One region of the Pseudomonas sp. TCU-HL1 genome, then DNA from elsewhere that is predicted to be linked to it. Evidence: predicted binding sites of a transcription regulator. Region 1 holds the regulator's gene; each other region holds the start of a gene.
What was found. The regulator sigma-54, encoded in region 1, starts transcription at its own class of promoters, with help from an activator protein. The targets are predictions, from matches to a motif close to ANTGGCATNNANNTTGCTNT.
Positions count from the first base shown of each region.

Region 1 (2,178 bases):
TGGCGCCCTGCTGGCGATTCAACTGCTTTTCCTTGTGTTTGATCAGTTGGCGGTCGAGTTTGTCAGTGAGCAGGTCGATGGCGGCGTACATGTCTTCATGTTCCGCATTGGCCACGACCTCCCCGCCGGCGATGTGCAAGGTGGCTTCGATTTTCTGCTTCAGCTTCTCGACCTCCATGATGACTTGCACATTGGTGATCTTGTCGAAGTGGCGCTCCAGTCGGCCAAGTTTCTCGCCGACATAATCGCGCAGGGCGTCGGTCACATCCAGTTGATGTCCACTGATGTTGACTTGCATACCGCTTTCTCCTTATTGCCCGTGTATATAGAGACAGGCTAACGGGCCTGCCACCGGAACACTTTGGCGTGGGTCAATTTCCGCGTCACATCAGTCGCTTTCGTTCGCTGGAAGGGGCTATCCCCAGGGACTCGCGATACTTGGCTACTGTACGACGGGCCACTTGAATGCCCTGTGCTTCCAGTAAACCAGCGATCTTGCTGTCGCTCAACGGCTTTTTCGGATTTTCCGCTGCGACCAGTTTCTTGAGGATGGCGCGGATCGCGGTAGACGAGCATTCGCCGCCTTCCGAGGTACTGACGTGGCTGGAGAAGAAGTACTTCAGCTCGTAGATTCCACGGGGCGTGTGCATGTATTTCTGCGTGGTCACGCGCGAGATGGTGGACTCGTGCATGCCAACGGCTTCGGCGATGTCGTGCAACACCAGGGGCTTCATCGCCTCTTCGCCGTATTCCAGGAAGCCGCGCTGGTGCTCGACGATCTGGGTGGCGACTTTCATCAGCGTTTCGTTGCGGCTTTGCAGGCTCTTGATGAACCAGCGCGCTTCCTGCAACTGATTGCGCATGAAGGTGTTGTCGGCGCTGGAGTCTGCGCGACGGACGAAGCCGGCATAGTGCGGGTTGACCCGCAGGCGCGGCACCGCTTCCTGGTTCAGTTCGACGAGCCAGCGTTCGTTGTGCTTGCGGACGATGACGTCCGGAACCACGTACTCGGGCTCACTGGCTTCGATCTGCGATCCGGGGCGCGGGTTGAGGGCCTGGATCAGTTCGATGATCTGACGCAGTTCGTCTTCCTTGACCTTCATGCGCCGCATCAGTTGGCTGTAATCGCGGCTGCCGAGCAGGTCCAGGTAGTCGCCGGCCAGGCGCAGGGCTTCGCTCAACCAGGGCGTACTCGGGGGCAATTGGCGCAGCTGCAGGATTAGGCATTCGCGCAGGTCGCGGGCTCCGATGCCGGCGGGCTCGAACTGCTGGATGCGGTGCAGCACGACTTCGATTTCATCCAGCTCGATGCCAAGTTCCGGATCGAAGGCGTCGGCGACTTCGGTCAGGGACTCTTCGAGGTAGCCGTCGTTGTTGATGCAGTCGATGAGGGTGACCGCGATCAGGCGGTCGGTATCGGACATGGGTGCCAGGTTGAGCTGCCAGAGCAGGTGGCTCTGCAGGCTCTCGCCGACCGAAGTGCGCGAGGTGAAGTCCCACTCGTCATCGTCGTTGCTCGGCAGACTGCTGGCGCTGGTCTGGTAGACGTCTTCCCAGGCGGTATCGACAGGGAGCTCGCTGGGGATGCGTTCGTGCCATTCGCCATCTTCCATGGCCTCGGCATTGGACTCGACGCTGGACTCCTGGAAGCTCACTTCCTGGCTGCCGGGGTTGGGCAGTTGGTCGCCTTCGGCCATCGGGTCGGAGGTGTCGAAGTCGTCGCCATCCTCCTGCCGCTCCAGCATAGGGTTCGACTCCAGCGCTTCCTGGATTTCCTGCTGGAGGTCCAGGGTGGAGAGTTGGAGTAGGCGGATGGCCTGTTGCAGCTGCGGGGTCATCGTCAGCTGCTGGCCCATCTTGAGGACTAGCGATGGTTTCATGGCAGAGGGCTTAGCACCTTATTCGCCGGCGCTCACGCGCCATCCACTACAGGGCGCCGGAAGCGCCACCAGGAAGCAAATTATATGCCTGACCTTGAAGGATTTTCCTAGGTCCCGCAACCCGTCTCGTAGGCGAAAGCGCGGGTGACTACAGGCGGAACTCGTGGCCCAGGTAGACTTCCTTCACCAATTGGTTGGCCAGGATGGCTTCGGCATCGCCTTCGGCGATCAGTTGTCCGTCACTGACAATGTAGGCGGTTTCGCAGATGTCGAGGGTCTCGCGGACGTTGTGGTCGGT
Region 1 is NZ_CP015992.1:1,162,894-1,165,071, forward strand. It holds gene hpf (ribosome hibernation-promoting factor, HPF/YfiA family) at 1-298, opposite strand, end outside; gene THL1_RS05365 (RNA polymerase factor sigma-54) at 384-1,880, opposite strand; gene lptB (LPS export ABC transporter ATP-binding protein) at 2,029-2,178, opposite strand, start outside.

Region 2 (2,178 bases), 2.7 Mb from region 1:
ACCAAGATGGACCAGCACCAGCTGACCGAGGAAGGCTACTACGGTATCTACGGCAAGGCCGGCGCCCGCATGGAAATGCCGGGCTGCTCCCTGTGCATGGGCAACCAGGCTCGGGTACAGACCGGCGCCACCGTGGTTTCCACCTCCACCCGTAACTTCCCGAACCGCCTGGGCGACGCCACCAACGTCTACCTGGCCTCCGCCGAACTGGCGGCCGTTGCCTCCATCCTGGGCAAACTGCCGACCGTCGAGGAGTACATGGAATACGCGAAGAACATCGACAGCATGGCTGCCGATATCTACCGCTACCTGTCCTTCGACCAGATCGCCGAGTACAAGGAAGCTGCTGCAAACGCCAAGATCCCGGTAGTCCAGGCTTAAGCCTGTATCGGTAACTCGGCAACGAAGAAGCCCCGCCCCGTGCGGGGCTTTTTCTTTTCTGCCGCCATTCGCCCGGCCCACACCGCGCAATGCGGACGCCCATCGGACCGACTTGCGGTCCCTCTACCGCGAGCTATGTTCCAACTATGAGCTGCCACAACCGGGAGCGCCGCCATGAAAATCTGGTTCCTCATCCTTCTTTGCACCTTGGGCCTGGCAGGCTGCTCCAGTGAATACCTGATCGCCACGACTGACGGCCAGATCATCGCCACAGACGAAAAACCCGAGCTGGATGACGACACCGGCATGCTTGAGTTCGAGGACCACGAGGGCCGTGTCCAGCAGATTCCGCAAAGCCAGGTTAAACAGATCATCGAACGTTGAGGCAGCTCCGACCTCGAACCCTTGCCCCGCCCTGGCGGGGTTTCTTTTTCCGCCCACTGGCATATCGCTTGCTTGGACAGCCCCAACGATACTCACTCCAATGGCGGAGCGGGTTGATGACAATGGCGTCGACTCTGGCCAGCCCCGGCTGCTCTGGATCGGCGCCATTTTGCTGAAAGGTGGCAACCAAGATGACGGACACGCAAAACACCACGCGCACCGATAACCTGGCCTGGGTCGCAGGAAGCGATGCACCGGAGAAGTGCATGCTCAACCTGGGCTTCATGCCTTTGACCGACTCGGCCTCCCTCATAGTCGCCGCTACCCAAGGCTTCGCCCAGCCTTACGGCCTGACGCTGAACCTCCAGCGCCAGTCCTCCTGGGCAACCCTGCGTGACAAGCTGCTCTCAGGCGAACTGGATGCTGCTCAAACCCTCTACGGGCAGGCCTATGGCATCGAACTGGGCATTGGCGGCCCCAGCGCTGACATGGCCATCCTTATGGGACTTTGCCAGAACGGCCAGGCCATCAATCTGTCCGAGCCGCTCAAGCGCATCGGCGTGACCAATTCCGAGGCACTGGCGCACCACGTGCGCCACAGCGGTGCACGCCTGACCTTCGCCCAGACCTTCCCCACCGGCACTCACGCCATGTGGCTGAACTACTGGCTGGCCGCCCAGGGCATTCACCCGCTGCGGGATGTCGACACGGTCGTGGTACCGCCACCGCAGATGGTCGCCCACCTCAAGGCCGCGCGCATCGACGGTTTTTGCGCCGGCGGCCCCTGGGGTGCGCTGGCGGTGGACCAGGACCAGGGCTTTACCCTGGCCACCAGCCAGATGATCTGGCCCGACCACCCGGAGAAAGTCCTGGGCGTCACCCGCGAGTTCGTCGAGCAATACCCCAACACCGCACGCGCCCTGACCATGGCGGTGCTGGAGGCCAGCCGCTTCATCGATGCCAGTGAGGAGAATCGCCGCAGCACCGCCCAATTGATCAGCGGCAGCGACTACATCGACGTCCCGCTGTCCGCCGTGGAGCCACGCTTTCTCGGCCACTACCAGGATGGCCTGGGCAACGCCTGGGAGGATGACCACCCGCTGCGCTTCTTCGGTGAAGGCCAGGTGAACATGCCGTACCTCTCCGACGGCATCTGGTTCATGACGCAGTTCCGCCGCTGGGGGCTCTTGCGAAACGACCCGGATTACCAGGCTGTCGCCCAGCGCGTACAGCGGCTGGACATCTACCGGCAGGCCGCCGAAGCCCTCGGCATCAAGGTTCCCGAGCTGATGCGCAGCGCCACCCTGATCGACGGTCGCACCTGGGACGGCAGCGACCCGGCCGGCTACGCCCGCAGCTTCCCGATCCACTCCCTGGCCGGCACTGCCCGCGCCATTGCCCTGTAGCCGCTAG
Region 2 is NZ_CP015992.1:3,895,114-3,897,291, forward strand. It holds gene acnB (bifunctional aconitate hydratase 2/2-methylisocitrate dehydratase) at 1-381, shown strand, start outside; gene THL1_RS18070 (YgdI/YgdR family lipoprotein) at 556-765, shown strand; gene THL1_RS18075 (CmpA/NrtA family ABC transporter substrate-binding protein) at 957-2,171, shown strand.
Region 2: THL1_RS18075 (CmpA/NrtA family ABC transporter substrate-binding protein) is a predicted target of sigma-54. The motif match lies at 821-840, and genes of this name have one in related genera.

Region 3 (2,178 bases), 1.4 Mb from region 1:
CAGGCCGCCATTGCCGCTCCACACCATGTGGGCGATCGGGGCATAGACCAAGGTGAACCAGACAGCCATGAAGATCAGCATGGCGGAGAACTTCATGCGCTCGGCGAAGGCACCCACGATCAGGGCCGGGGTGATGATGGCGAAGGTCATCTGGAAGGTGATGAACACGCTCTCAGGTATCGCGTACACCAGGCTGCTTGTGTTCAGGCCGCTGAGGAACGCCTTGGACAGGCCGCCCACGAAGGAGTTGAAGTTGATCACCCCCTGTTCCATGCCGGTGGTATCGAAGGCCAGGCTATAGCCATAGACCACCCACAGGATGCTGATCAAGCCGGTGATGGCGAAGCACTGCATCATCACCGAGAGAACGTTCTTGGAGCGCACCATGCCGCCATAGAACAGCGCCAGGCCGGGAATGGTCATGAACAGCACCAGCGCAGTAGCGACCATCATCCACGCCGTGTCACCACTGTTCAGCACTACCTCGTCAGCGGCCATGGCCAGGCCGGGGGTAACGAGGGACAAAAGGGCTCCTAGCCCTGCGGCTTTACGCAGAGTCATGTTGTTTTCTCCTGGGGCGTTGGGGTTCGGCGGCTTAGATCGCGTCTGTGCCGGTTTCGCCGGTACGGATACGGATGGCCTGTTCCAGATTGACGACGAAAATCTTGCCGTCACCAATCTTGCCGGTATTGGCAGCCTTGGTGATGGCCTCGATGACGCGATCGAGTTGGTCGTCGGCAATGGCCACGTCGATCTTCACCTTCGGCAGGAAATCGACAACGTACTCGGCGCCGCGGTACAGCTCGGTGTGGCCCTTTTGCCGTCCGAAGCCCTTGACCTCGGTGACAGTGATGCCCTGCACGCCGATCTCCGACAACGACTCACGCACGTCGTCGAGCTTGAACGGCTTGATGATGGCAGTGACTAGCTTCATGAAACTCTCTCCCGTGTTTGGTTGACTTGCCCCAGGAAAAACGCGAACCCGGCTCAAGTCTAAGCGCAGTGTCTGGCTTTTGTAACGCGTCGGCCCGCCCTGACACGGCACTCCGACGTCAACCAACCGCTTCTGGCGAAACACTCCCCCGCCTCGCCCGGTGCACCGGAACTGCATCGGTGCATGCGTCGCTCACCACCAAGCAGAAAGCTTGCCAGCTCCAGACAAAGTGCGTTTTTTCAAACAGATACTGGCCGATTGCCCTGCTGGCACCGTGAGAGCGCGCACGAGATCGCACCAAAGAGGTGCGCAGCGCCCCAGGGCATTGCTCAAAAAGCGTGCACCCCTTCGCCAGCCCGGCTTGCCGGAGCCCCGTGGTAGACTCCCGCCCATTCACCTACGGAACCCCACCATGCTGCCGCCCAAAGCCCTGCTCGATACCCTCGCGTCCCACGCCTCGCGCCTGTTCAGCGGTGACAGCCCGCTGCCGCGCACCGAGGTCGAGGCCCAGTTCAAGGTTCTGCTGCAGAGTGCCTTCGGCAAGCTCGACCTGGTCAGCCGCGACGAGTTCGACAGCCAGATGGTGGTGCTCGCCCGCACCCGAGCGCGCCTGGAGGCCCTGGAGGCCAAAGTCGCGGAGCTGGATGCCAAGCTGAACCCGCCGTCGGCCGAGTAACCCCGGTCCGACCGGCGGGCCGATCAAGGAGTGATCATGTCCCTGGCCATCGTCCACAGTCGCGCGCAGGTTGGCGTCGAAGCCCCTGCCGTGACTGTCGAAGCACACCTCGCCAACGGGTTGCCGTCCCTGGCCCTCGTGGGCCTGCCGGAAACCGCCGTGAAGGAAAGCAAGGACCGCGTCCGCAGCGCGATCCTGAACAGCGGTTTCGACTTCCCACCTCGCCGCATCACCCTCAACCTCGCACCCGCCGATTTGCCCAAGGACGGTGGCCGCTTCGACCTCGCCATCGCACTCGGCGTTCTGGCCGCCAGCGGCCAGTTGCCGGCCGGGGCTCTTGAAGAGGTCGAGTGCCTCGGCGAACTGGCACTTTCTGGTGCATTGCGTCCGGTGCAGGGCGTATTGCCCGCTGCCATGGCCGCCCGCGCGGCGGGGCGCACCCTGATCGTCCCTCGGGAAAATGCCGAAGAAGCCAGCCTCGCGGGCGGCCTCACAGTTCTGGCCGCCAGGCACCTGCTGGAGCTGACCGCACACTTTGCCGGCCATACGCCGCTCGCCCCTTACCAGG
Region 3 is NZ_CP015992.1:6,023,200-6,025,377, forward strand. It holds gene THL1_RS27530 (ammonium transporter) at 1-561, opposite strand, end outside; gene glnK (P-II family nitrogen regulator) at 596-934, opposite strand; gene THL1_RS27540 (accessory factor UbiK family protein) at 1,347-1,610, shown strand; partial or broken gene THL1_RS27545 (YifB family Mg chelatase-like AAA ATPase) at 1,647-2,178, shown strand, end outside.
Region 3: glnK (P-II family nitrogen regulator) is a predicted target of sigma-54. The motif match lies at 1,134-1,153, and genes of this name have one in related genera.